4 regions of the Paenibacillus sp. FSL E2-0190 genome follow, and region 2 is predicted to be linked to each of the others. Evidence: riboswitches for the same ligand, from Rfam matches in the RefSeq annotation. Region 2 holds a riboswitch; each other region holds the start of a gene.

Region 1 (3,295 bases), 3.3 Mb from region 2:
TCTGCCGTTCATGCAGGACGGTACGGTCAGCTCGACAATTTTATAATCCTTGGACAGTTCAATATAATCCAGCAAATTGGGCGTCACCAGCTGATGTGCCACACGAATCCCCATATCCCGCTCCGGAAAAATAACCCGATCAACCCCCAGCCGCGACAGTGCGCGGCCATGAAGGATAGAGATTGCCTTAGCCACCACTTGCTTGACTCCAATCTCCTTCAACAAAATGGCCGCCAGAATGCTTCTCTCCATATTGTCACCAATCGCAACAATCCCACAATCAAAGTTCCGTACACCAAGCGAGCGCATAATTCCCTCATCTGTAGCATCTGCTACTACCGTATGCGTCAGCTGATCGCTCATTTCCTCCACGCGTTCTTCATGGTGGTCAATGCCGAGCACCTCGTAGCCCATTTCCATCAGCTCAAGCGCCAGGCTTGAACCGAAGCGACCTAAGCCGATTACTACAAATTGCTGTGCTTTCATTTCTAATTAACTCCTATCCAATAATTATTTTACCTTCCGGATACTTATACAGTGGTTTACCCTGTTTGGGACCGAGTGCATACGCTAAGGTTAGTGGACCTAGCCGACCTGCAAACATCGTCAGACAGAGTAGAATCTTACCGATCGCTGACAGTTCCGGAGTTAGCCCCATAGTCAGTCCTACCGTAGCAAAGGCGGAGGTCGTCTCAAACAAGATTGCCAAGAAATTACTGTCTTCAGTTGTGGAGAGTATCATCGACACAGAGGCGATTAACAACAAAGCCAGCAGCGTGATCGTTAATGCCTTGTAGATGCGCTCTTGAGCCAGCCGATAACGGAACAACACAACATCTTCCCGTCCACGCAGCATAGCAATTACAGCACCAATCATCATCGTAAAGGTTGTTGTCTTAATCCCCCCGCCCGTTGAGCCCGGAGAAGCACCAATAAACATAAGAATCACTATAAAAAATTGTGTAGCCTGCCGAAGTCCAGCAATATCTACTGTGTTCGCGCCAGCCGTACGGGGAGACACGGATTGAAAGAAGGCCGATAATATTTTACCGCCGAAATTCAGTGAACCCAGGGTACGAGTGTTAGTAAACTCAAATATAAAAATAACCAAAGCTCCGATCAGAATCAGCCCTGTACTGGTGGACAGGACAACTTTACTATGTAGAGACAGCCTGCGGGTTACCCGAAACTCCACCAGATCTGACATTACAATAAAACCAATCCCGCCGGAGACAATCAGAAACATCACAATAATATTCACAAGCGGATCATATACATAATCAGTTAAACTGCGAAAATCCCCAAAAATATCGAACCCCGCATTATTAAACATAGACACCGCATGAAATATGCCATAATAAATCGCTTTTCCCAACGGCATATCAAAAGCCCAGCGAATAGACAGCAGCACAGCGGCACAGCCTTCTATGACAAGAGAATATATGAGGACTCTCCGGATCAGTCGCACAATTCCTTCCATAGAGCCTTGATTCATGGCTTCCTGTAGGATTAGCCTGTCCCGCAAAGATATTTTACGCTTTAACACCAGTGAAAATAGAGTGGCCATGGTCATAAAACCTAAGCCGCCGATCTGGATCAGAATCATAATTACGGTTTTTCCAAAAATGGTGAACGAAGTTCCGGTATCCAGCACAACAAGCCCTGTAACACAGGTTGCCGACGTTGAAGTAAATAATGCATCAATAAATTCCACGGAATTCCCGCTTGTGCTTGAGATGGGCAGCATAAGCAGCAAGGCCCCTATCAGAATGATCGATGCAAAACCAAGCACCAGTATCTGCGGCGGCGAGAGCTTCAGAAACTTAAATTCAGAAATCCTGCGAAACTGTGAAGCCACTTTGCTCACCTTCTTATCAAAAATTCCAACAAAAAAAGCACTGGAAAACCAATGCTGACTTGGTTCCTGCAGTAAATTAGCCTACGAGGTTAGCTGTCGGATTCGGACTGTGCAGGCTGCCCTATTCGTTCCCAGAACGAAATTCACCCCTGATGAAAGTGCCATTTATCGTGTACACTCCACTTTTCATCACTTCTTATGGTTCCCCCGTTTTCACCAGAAATTCGGCTACTATACAATTGCATACAAATTATATACGTTATTTAGTGAATTCACAAAGACACAATTAATGCTCATTCACATGAAAAAATGCGGTTTAAAGAGACTGCATCAAAAGGAGTGCCTTTTCTCATCACTTTTCCGTGTTTTCCCTGCAATTACACCGATTCTCATCATTCGTGCAGAAATGAACACGATAAAATTCATGGTATAAATTCACATGACTATTCTATACTATCTCTATTACCCATAAAAAGAACATATAATGTTTTTTGTAACCAACCAGGCACTAATACTATAATGGAACATAACATTGTCAGTACATAACAAGGAGGCGTTACATGAATCCCGTCGGCCAGCCCTTACAGCAACGTGCCCTCTCCAAGAGGCTCATCATCTCGGGCATTATCGGTCTTATTCTATTTATTATGTTTCAGATTTCCCCTTCACTGCTTAGTAGCCCTACAGGTGAAGATACCACCGTCATTAGCAAGGCAGAAGCCCGTGACCAAGCCATATTATTCGCAGAACAAAAGCTCAACTACACCGAAGCACCAAACGATCAATGGAATGTACTTTACCAGACGGACTCTTCCTTTTATGGTTATATGTCTCGCGAGAAGCTTGTGGAGGACTACACCAAGAAAAAATTGGATCAAAACTATCCTTTTGATGTCTTTCGGGCAACGCTTACTCCTTCAGCGGAGCAAGAGCCGCAAATCATCGTTGACCTCAATATGTATACCGGTAAGATTGTCGCTTTCTCAAAGGCTGCAAAAGTTGTCTCCGATGAGGGGCCAGGCATTGCTTCCGTTGGTGCAAAAGAGGACAAGGGAGCTGACCTCACTCTAGCGCAGAAGGAGAATCTTGCTCGTCCTTGGCTTCAAGAATGGGAAGTAAATCCTGCCAAACTACAAATTGAATCGAATACAGGAAGCCATGGGCTAGTATATACGGATAGTACTGTTCAGGTCGGCGAATCCTTATTGCACTATTATTTTGATTTCAGTGGAGAGCAGGTATCCAGCTTTAATGCCGGATTCACTGCACCAGCTTGGCATACCTCCTACGTACAAGGACAGACCTCTTTAGCGGAAAAGCTAACATTATTCGGTTACGGTATACCCACACTGATTTTAGGAATTCTGGCACTCGTCTACAGTATTCTTAGAAGAGAGCATACTTCCTTTAAACGTGGAGTATTCCTAAGCTCAGCCT
Region 2 (3,295 bases):
GAACGGAGCAGGCTTTTATCCATTTTATATCCGTCCATGATGCCATATCCACCTTTAGTACCCTGATACGATACGACCGGGATGCCAGCGGCACAAATCACATCGATATCTCTATAGATTGTTCGCTGGGAAACCTGAAACTCTTCAGCCAGCTTGGAGGCAGATAAAACTTCGTGGTTCAATAGCTTGTAGATCATAGAAATCAATCGTTCCAATTTCATGTGTGCATTCCCACCCATTAGTCCATTTCGTGTTACAGCGTGATTATATCATAGATTTTTTCGGGCTAATTTTGGGAGGGAGGAGTTTTGTTGTTGGTGATGAAGAAATATCCTATGACAGAGTCGATTAAATCTATTTACAGATTAAATCCGCAGGCTCGCCTGATAAATCATTAACAGAAATAATAGCATCGTTTTTTTTCACAGGTGGGGTCCAATATTGCTCATTCCCAGGCAGGTCATCGAACCATTCGGCGTCCTTTGGACAATCTAGAATCATAAATTTTCCGTATTCCTGATCTCTGGATTGATGGTATTTGAGATAGGCTTTTCCGTTATCAATGGCGAGAATTTCTATTTTTCCTGAGGTGTGGCTCATGGATAAGCGTACTCTTTTGCCAAGTCCTGAGGTTCTGGCTTTGGCTTCTTCTACAATTTGATAGACTTGCTCGAGCGGTAATACGAAATCCCGGTTTCCGGCTACGGGCCGGTTCACAAAGAAGTAGTAGGGTGTAACGCCAGCCCATGAAAGCCGGTCCAGTAGTTCCCCTAAAATAACGGGATCATCGTTGATGCCTTTGAGGATGGGGGTCTGATTTACGACAATTGCCCCTGCGTTGTGGAGAGCTTTAAATGCTTTTTTGGCTTCAGGTGTAATTTCACGAGGATGATTGATATGCGCCATAACATAGATTCGTTTGTCTTCGGTAGAGTAAGTACGAATCAGCTCCAGCAGTTCTTCGTCTTCAGAGATCCGCATCGGATTAAATACGGGAATTTTGGAACCCAGTCTAATGATCTTAACATGCTCAATGCTTCTTAGATTTTCAATAATGGATCTTAGCTTCGGTGTGGAGAGAATTAAACTGTCCCCGCCCGTAAGAAGTACGTTGTTAATCTCCGGATTATTTGCGATATACTCCAAACCCGGAGAGACATCAGCCATCGCCTCTTTCACGTCATTTCGGAACAGACGCTTACGGAAACAGTAGCGGCAATAAGCCCCGCAGACCTCGGATACAATCAGCAGTGCAGTGGTTCTATACTTGTGCTGACAACCAGGTACCACATAATTCGTGTCCTCATCGGAGGCGTCCCAGCGCCCATACTCCAGCAGTTCACCTTCGTTAGGAATAACCAGCTTACGGATGGGATCATTTGGATCATCCCAGTTAATCAAAGACAGATAGTAGTCATTTACACGAAAAACAAATTTGTCCGTAATTTCTTTCAGATTCTCTTTTTCCAGCTCAGACAACATAGCTATTTTGTTAATATCCGTGAAGTACTTTACCTTTTGCACGTACATCTCTCCTTTGTCTCGTAGTGTGAGAAATGAGGGAGCCTTAGTGTCAAAGGCCAATCTACTGCCAGCAGGGTCCAAAAAAGCACAAAAAGAGACCCTTAGCAAGGGTCTCTGGTTATGTAAATAACATGAAAAGCAGACCCATCCACTGCTGACGAGGTTAGCTGACGGACTCGGGTAAGATGGTACCCTACATTCTAATGCTCAATGATTCGCCCCAATTAACTGGTTCCCCCGCTTTTCAACTGTAAAAGTTGGAAATTAAGCGTAGATAAAGTATACCCTATCAAGTTTTGAAAAGTCAAAAGAGAATCCTAGATTCACTTTCAATTGCTAGCGCTACTTCCGCCGAGTAGTTTAGGCAACAGCGTTAGCAGCTTCTCCCGGGTTAACGCATCACTAGAGTTCCATTTGCTTCCGTCGAGCAGATAAACATGTCCCTGACGTACTGCCGGGAGATTGTTCCAAAGTGAACTGTCTAGTAATCGTTCCATCGCAGCTCGCGAGTCTTTGCGTTCCGGAATGAACATGAAGATATGATCTCCGGCGTAGGCAGGCAGTCGTGTTGGATCAACTTCGGCGAACCCTAACTCTTCGTCCAATATGGCCTGGATCTCTTCAGTCGGTTGTAATCCACATGGGGCATAAAGCGCAGTGGAGAATCCGGACATTCCCATAGCATACAGATGATCTCCATGATCATAGACCAAAGCAGAGGCGGTTTCTCCAACTTGGAGGGTTGTCGTGTAAAGCTGCTGCCACATGGCAGCGTTTTTGATTGTGAATGACTCCAGCCATGCTTCGGCTTCGCGCTGTTTACCTAGCCAACTGCCTAGTGTCCGCATTCGTTTGTCGAGAGATGCAAATGAATCAAAGGTGAGTGTCGGAGCGATACCAGAAACTGCTCTGTAGGCTCTTTCATCACTATTTGCCAAAATGATCAAATCTGGGTTTAGGGAAGCGGTCAACTGCGGGTCCAGTGGAAACCCGACGTTGGCGAGCTTCTTAAGCCGATGTTTATAGACGCTGTTCCGGGCGAACGCTTCATCTCCACCGATAGGCTTTACGCCTAACGCGAGAAGGTCGCCAAGTGTTTCGCCATGATAGACAATACGTTTCGCTCGCTCTGGAATCTCCACCTCATGACCCGTCCAATCCTTGACGGTAAGCTTACGACCTTTCTGATGTGCATATTGTCCGGGTGTAACTCCGGTTTTTTGCCGAAAGCGGCGGCTGAAATAGTATTCGTCCGAGAAGCCGACCAGTCTGGCGATTTCCCGCAGTGGTTCAGTCGATTCCTGCAGGAATCGTTTGGAATGATTAATGCGCAGATCCGTCAGGTATTCAAGCGGCTTTTTACCCGTAAGCTGCTGAAAGATCGGTGTATATTGCCAGATTGATATTCCCGCCAGTTCAGCTAACTGCTTCACGGTGATACTCTCTGTATAATGCTCCTGAATGAATGTTATGGTCTTTTCTACGGATTCCGTAGGACTTGGCAGGTGTTTGGAAGGGTAATTATGCTCAAAAAGTAGCAGCAGCAATTCTTGGAATTTTAATTGTCGCTTGAATTGTTGTACATCATCGGTGTTATTCCTGTTCATGAGCAGGTCTTCGACTAGTCGGATTACCTTGGTGAACGGGTGCACAATTAACTCCCGTCTGCCGGAAAGCAGCTCTCCAGAATATCGTTTAGGATGCTCGGTTGTATAAATTGCTGTAAAGGTGATGAGGTAATAATACAACGTCAGCTCCTGGTTGTCCGTAC
Region 3 (3,295 bases), 2.6 Mb from region 2:
ATTCTGTCCCAGGCTTTTCTTGAACTTGAATCCATAACGTTGAATAATCTCTTTGGTCCGTTTTGGAGTCGAAATTTCCTCTCTACCACTCATGAAGTAATGCCTCCCTGATCAATTTGGGCGAGAGCCCCGGCAAATTCCTCCCGCGTAATCCCAAACATCGCCAGCCGCTTGTACAGCTGTTTGCCGTTACAATATCCGATTCCAAGCAAATTACCAAGTGCCATACGTCTTTCAGCAGCCCGAGGGTGTACAAGCATTCCAGCGGCCATAAGATCATCAATACCAATCAAAGCAGGTGCTCCTTCAAAAGAGGTATGTACATTACGCAGCGCATGACGAATCGCCTCTGGCGATGCATTCTCTACACCGATATCCCCTTTTCGAGTTGCGTCCTTCTCTGGAATAAAAGCATGCTTGCAGCCCGGCACCTTCGCTGAAACGATTTTACGAATTCGCTCCCCAGCATGGTCCGGGTCCGTAAGAATAATAACCCCTCTACGTTCCATAGCAAGCGCGATCTTAGCAATTACAGTCCGGTTTACAGCAGAGCCGCCTGTCTCAATGGTATCCGCTTCTACAGCACGCTTAATGGCTACGGTATCGCTTTTGCCTTCAACGACGATTAATTCCTTAATCATATTTCTTGACTCCTTCCAAAAAAAGCAAAAAGAAGAGGATTCGCTCCTCTTCTTTTGGTTAAAGAATGTATAAGTGATGAGCGGTTGCTCTGCGATCAACGAAATGATCATCCAGCGTTCCTTAACGGTTATCATCACTATAGCTTATCAAAGGATTTTTTGCAAAAGCTTCAGTTCTAGTTAAGCTCTGGTTTCACAGGTCCAATCACATAAACGGTACGTGATTTACGGCCGAAATTACGAGCATGGCTCAGGGAATCATAATAGACATCCACTTTATTGCCTTTAATGGCACCGCCAGTATCCTCTGCACGGCGGAATCCAAGCCCATCGATATAAACCCACCAGCCAATAGGAATTACATTCGGATCTACTGCAATTGTACGACCTTCCGTTACGCGTGTTCCGGAGGCAGTTTTAGTACCTATCCCTGGCTCTTCTGACGAATAAGCTGTCATGGAGACGTTCTTAATCATCTTCTTGTACTCAAAGTCTACGCCAGCCTTGCTTGTGACGTTCTTAGTCTTAGCGCTAACTTTAGTCGTTTTGGAGGTAGTGCTTGATTTGGAAGTTGTTGTAGCTTTAGCAACTACAGTAGGCTTAGGAAGTGCTTTAGTACCAACGGCAATGATCTTATCTTTTGTTACCGTTTGTACTTCCTTGCCGATCATGCGCATAGAGGCCAGTTCTCCGTCTTGATAGATCTTTTCAATATGCTGAACCATGACGCCTGGTTTGCCTGCCTGTGCCACTCTAACTGTTCCCACAGTAAGGGAGGGATCTGCTGTCTTAATAACACGGAAAGGTAAGTTAGTTGTTCGCTGTACCGTTTGCTTGTTGATACGAACGATCTTAATCTCCATGTCAGCAGAGATGGTGGTGTCTAACGAAGGAAAAATCTTATCATAGCCTTCTAGGTTGATACCCAGTTTGTCAATCGCTTGACCGATAGTGTCTTCGGTCGTATATAACGTTTTTGTTGCTCCGTCCGCAGTAAGGCTAAATTTCTGCGCACGATTGATAACGACACGGTCACCGTCTTTTATTTCATCACTCAGACCTAAAGATAATTCATCATGCGGCTGCAGCGAAATTTGCTCTTTCTCCAACACATCACCAAGAAGTGCTTCTCGCGTTTCAAGTGTCTGTGTTTGCCCGTCTATTACTAAAACTAATTGTTTATTACTTTGACCGTGTACGTACAGCAGAATTAACAGCGCGATTGCGATTGAAATCACACCTGCAAGTAAAAGTACGCGAGTATTTACTTGCTCCCACCGTAATGCGAAAGACCTGCTGGATGACTGCGAATCATGGGATACCTCTGGTTGGAATAAGCCCATTCTCTCCATCCTCCTTACATAGCCTCGTCGTCAATTTGTATATCATGAGGACTGAATTTCTTTGACGAAACTATTTGAGATTGTCACAGGATACGCACGTATTAACTTAGCGTCTCCTGCTCATGGATCGCCTGCTCGGCACAGCTACTCCCACACCTGTTATATAACAGTATGCGGGCAACATTCAGTTTATTCAAAAATAAAGAAGCCTAAAAAGAGTTCTCTTGAGGACTCTTTCGTGGCTTCTCCGATGTCAGAATACGCGGGAATGTTTGTGCACGAGGTTGCCTCTCTTACTTGCGCTTACGGGGTTAGCTGTCGGGTTCGGACGAAAGAGAGACGCCCTATTTCAGGTCACCCGCTCACGGCGGTTGCCCTTAAATTCACCCCAAAGACCACGTGAAGAAATCAAATATTGTTCTGCGGCAATTCCTAGTCGTATTCAAGATACAGGCATGCGGCAGTTCAATATTGGTTCCCCCGTTCTCCATACGGAGACTCAGCGAGACGATCCATGAATCAATGGCTGTCACAATAACAACAGCTCACATCACTGAAAAGATGATATCCTGTTTTGATGCATGTTGTAAAGGACGATTCAACCACGTTTACGCAAATATATGGTTAAAATATTGTAATAATCAGCCGTTTTTATATTAAAAAAGTTTAATATATCGGCCATTCTCTATTTTTCACCCGTTTTACTCCTGTTTTCAGACAATCCCAAATCGTTCCAGTGCGTTCGCATACGTAATTTTAGCTAATTCTTCCCATGTTAACCCTTTAATTTCAGCCGCAGCCTCTGCTACTAACTTCACATGAGCACTCTCATTTCGCTTGCCTCGGAAGGGGTGTGGAGTCAAATATGGAGCGTCTGTTTCGATCAATAATCGGTCCAATGGCGTCTGTGCAAGCACCTCTTTAGGCACTCTGGCATTTTTGAACGTGATCGGTCCTCCAAATGACAAATGAAATCCTAGGTCTAGACACATTTTTGCGGTTTCCCAGCTGCCTGAGAAAGAATGCATTACGCCACCAATTTCATTTGCTTTTTCCTCCCGTAAAATCCGTACGACATCTTCATGGGCATCACGGTCATGTATACAGATTGGCATTTTTAGTTCACGGGCTAGTCCAATTTGTTTGCGGAAGACCTCCTGCTGCACATCCTTGGGAGAGGTATCCCAATAATAATCCAACCCAATCTCTCCGATGGCCACCACTTTCTCATGGCTGCAAAGAGAGGCGATCCAATCGAGGTCCCCCTCTTTCATATCAATCGCATCCTGTGGATGCCAGCCCACCGCTGCA
Region 4 (3,295 bases), 2.5 Mb from region 2:
AGAGACTACGTTTCAATTGTTAAGCGATAAGCCTCTTCTCTCTGCTGAGATTGACCCTGAGCATTCCATCTTATTGGAGAGCAAACATTTAAACAACTTTAGGCTGGCGGAAATAGAGCCCAAGACGCTCTCTCGCTGGACGTTAAGTGTAACTAAACTACTTGAAACCGTGCTCGGAACTCTTGTCTGGTGAGGTGAATGATTGTGAGAACATCGATAACCCGCGGCTGGCAAAGCATGAAGGAGCAATTTTATATTTTAATTCTGCTCTTCATCTACCGACTGCTCTGGGGCTACTTTATGTATGGTTTCATCCGATCTGCTATTATTCCAATTCTACTGCGCTATCCAGATAAAGACGCCGGCGGCAGCGGTATGGGCAGACTGTTGTATTATATCGAGGGACAGTTCAGCTTGAATACTGACCCTGCGATACGCACTTGGTTATGGATGCTTCTAGGACTTGTTGTCTTGCGACTTCTGCTTTCTCCTTTCATAAGGGCAGGATTGCTGCATGAGCTGCACCAGGAGCGAAAGGGCGAGCGCGGGCTGTTCTTTTTCCCTGGCATGAAGATCTATGGACTACCTGTCTTAGTCTTTAGCCTAATCGAATGGGTGCTGACCCTGCTGCCGCTTTACTGGCTTGCTCCAAAAATGTACGGGCTGTTCTTATCCTCTTTGTTTAACTACACTTTGTTACTTCATTTAGTACCATACGTATTGGCATGGCTTATATATATTTTTATCGTGCGCCTGTTTCTTCTATATATGCAGTTTGGTTACACCGGCGGTACAGGAATGTTCTCCTCACTGTTCATCTGCTTGCGGTCACTGATTCCTGCTATAGGTGTTTCCATTGTACTTGGTGCGGGAGGCTTGCTCTTACTGCTAGTGTGCGGACTGACGGGTCTGTTCTGTCCCGGCCTGCCGGCACTTATAATACGGCAAATCTCACCACTACCTTCTACGCTCTTAAAAATGTGGGGAATCTCTGCACAATATCATCTATGGTGTAGCAAAGCATTTCCACAATAAATTAACCTTATTTGACATAATAAAAAGGTCCCAATTCCTGTATTCAGGAGCTGGGACTTTTTCTCATTACGGATAACTTAAGAGTATTTGCAAAATCGTAAAAGCTCTGTTACAATAAGTCCTGTGCTATTAGTAACAATTTTGTAATCAATTGAAACGATTCCTACATAACTAAATGTATTTATCGTAAGTGTAACTGTCGAAACGTCATTCTCTTGGTGCTTAACACGCCTAATTCCTTTGCACCGGGAAGTGGGGGAACCATATTTTGGGTGAATTGATCTCGCTTTACAGGGATCATAGGGAATCTTCTACCGAACCCTTAAGCTAACCTCGCAGGCCTTGGAAGGAGTACATCTTTTGAAAAGACATAATTTAAGAAAAAAATGCGTCGCTGCGGCGCTAGGACTTGTAATGGCATTATCTATTGGTGGAGGAAGCGCCTTTGCCGACTCTAAGATGGACACTGTAATCTCAAAGACTATTGGAGTTGCCTATAAAACCGGAGGTACAAGCACTGCCGGATTTGATTGCTCTGGATTTACAAAATATGTATTCAAGAATGTGGGTCTTACTTTACCTCGTACATCAAAAGCTCAATATAGCGTTGGAACTGCTGTATCCAAAAGCAATCTGCGTTCTGGTGATCTAGTGTTCTTTAACACACTTGGCAATGGAGTATCCCATGTCGGCATTTATGTTGGAAACGGAAAATTCGCACAATCGTCCTCTTCGCGTGGAGTGACCATCACTTCACTCAGTCAGGCCTACTGGGCCAATCGTTATGTTGGCGCTAAAAGAGTAATGAGTACTTCAGCTTATCAAGCTGTAGCCTTCGATTGAAACCTTCCTCACAACTATAACCTCATAATTACAACTATATGAACCTGAATCTGATTATTCCCGTAATCAAATTCGGGTTTTTCTTTTTTCCATAATATATTTTTACACTAATAGAGCCCAATTGAAACACGTTTATTTGATAAAAATTGCAATTATATTAAAAATTAGGTCATTATTAACGCTTACATATGCCTTTCTACCGTAAAAATGCCAATTTTTCTGCATTAATATGTTAAAAACGATTGCCAAGCGGCTTTCTGTTTGTTACAATTAGCGCAGTGAGATTTTAGTAACATTTTTGTAATCATTAAGTTGTTATTTACAAAGGTTTTGTCATGTATTGATTACAAGCTAATCCTAATCAACAGTATGAGCCGAGTTTCCTAACTATTAGGAAAACGGGGGAACCAACTTTGGGTGAATTGACCTCCATTATATAGAGGGGTCATAGGGGACCTTCAACCGAACCCTTAAGCTAACCTCGTAGGCATTTGGAAGGGGTATACACTTTTGAAGAAGAAGTTAGCAGCAGCAGTACTAAGCTTTTCCATCATCCTCACCATCGGAGCAGGAAGCGCTTTCGCAGATTCCAAAATGGATAAAGTGATTGACAAGGCCATCGGTACTAAATACGTATCCGGCGGTATATCCACTAACGGATTTGATTGCTCCGGATTTACAATGTATGTGTTTGATAAGATTGGCATTAACCTTCCACACCAATCAGGTTCCCAATATCAAATGGGCACAGCAATCTCCCGTGATGATATAAGAGCCGGAGATCTTGTATTCTTCAATACAAGTGGCAAAGGTGTCTCCCATGTCGGCATTTATGTCGGTGAAGGTAAGTTCGCACACGCTTCTACCTCACGCGGTGTTACGATTAGCTCTCTGAGTGATAGCTACTACGTGAAACGCTACGTTGGTGCTAAGCGCATTATGAGCACAGACGCTTACCAATCGGTTGCTGCTGAATCGGAAGACAATGATGATGTTCAATAAGTAACGTACATAGGCTCTTTTCCAAGGTAACTCTTGGAGGAGAGCTTGTTTTTTTGTCTTATTACTTATTTACCCCTCTCATAATTTGTAAAACATTCCTCTCATATAAAGTTTCTGAGTCGAACCTCCCCCATTTTGTATATAATTAGTAATATAGCAATGTCCTCGTGAAAGGAGATCGTTGACTTTATGATAAATCCCTCGGTAACTTTTCATGTAGTTCCTATGGAGGCAATTCACGGAGAAGCTATTTGTAAGTGGAGCTATACGCCTCCATATAATATTTATGGCTGGATGCCGTGGGAGCAGATGCAGGCTCTTGGCATCGAGTTTGGTGATCCGCAGCTCCGGGAGGAACAATATATCTCCATATTAAATGAACAAGAGGTTTTGTGCGGATTCGCACAGTTGTTCC

Evidence for each region. A riboswitch is a leader RNA that binds a small molecule or an ion and turns the genes downstream of it on or off. The one in region 2 is predicted to bind cyclic di-AMP.
Region 1: linked by a shared signal. The riboswitch ahead of NST25_RS25790 (TrkH family potassium uptake protein) and the one ahead of NST25_RS11035 (KamA family radical SAM protein) in region 2 are both predicted to bind cyclic di-AMP.
Region 3: linked by a shared signal. The riboswitch ahead of NST25_RS00190 (3D domain-containing protein) and the one ahead of NST25_RS11035 (KamA family radical SAM protein) in region 2 are both predicted to bind cyclic di-AMP.
Region 4: linked by a shared signal. The riboswitch ahead of NST25_RS00545 (C40 family peptidase) and the one ahead of NST25_RS11035 (KamA family radical SAM protein) in region 2 are both predicted to bind cyclic di-AMP.

What each region holds. Positions count from the first base shown of each region.
Region 1 covers NZ_CP150306.1:5,878,360-5,881,654, forward strand. The annotation lists gene NST25_RS25785 (TrkA family potassium uptake protein) at 1-486, opposite strand, end outside; gene NST25_RS25790 (TrkH family potassium uptake protein) at 500-1,858, opposite strand; cyclic di-AMP (ydaO/yuaA leader) riboswitch at 1,923-2,098, opposite strand; gene NST25_RS25795 (CPBP family intramembrane glutamic endopeptidase) at 2,419-3,295, shown strand, end outside.
Region 2 covers NZ_CP150306.1:2,591,883-2,595,177, forward strand. The annotation lists gene NST25_RS11030 (YafY family protein) at 1-221, opposite strand, end outside; gene NST25_RS11035 (KamA family radical SAM protein) at 355-1,524, opposite strand; cyclic di-AMP (ydaO/yuaA leader) riboswitch at 1,664-1,805, opposite strand; gene NST25_RS11040 (AraC family transcriptional regulator) at 1,854-3,295, opposite strand, start outside.
Region 3 covers NZ_CP150306.1:41,242-44,536, reverse strand. The annotation lists gene rsmA (16S rRNA (adenine(1518)-N(6)/adenine(1519)-N(6))-dimethyltransferase RsmA) at 1-93, opposite strand, end outside; gene rnmV (ribonuclease M5) at 90-641, opposite strand; gene NST25_RS00190 (3D domain-containing protein) at 818-1,984, opposite strand; cyclic di-AMP (ydaO/yuaA leader) riboswitch at 2,270-2,499, opposite strand; gene NST25_RS00185 (TatD family hydrolase) at 2,698-3,295, opposite strand, start outside.
Region 4 covers NZ_CP150306.1:112,849-116,143, reverse strand. The annotation lists gene NST25_RS00555 (M1 family metallopeptidase) at 1-193, shown strand, start outside; gene NST25_RS00550 (hypothetical protein) at 205-1,035, shown strand; cyclic di-AMP (ydaO/yuaA leader) riboswitch at 1,254-1,392, shown strand; gene NST25_RS00545 (C40 family peptidase) at 1,450-1,878, shown strand; cyclic di-AMP (ydaO/yuaA leader) riboswitch at 2,241-2,383, shown strand; gene NST25_RS00540 (C40 family peptidase) at 2,428-2,880, shown strand; gene NST25_RS00535 (GNAT family N-acetyltransferase) at 3,070-3,295, shown strand, end outside.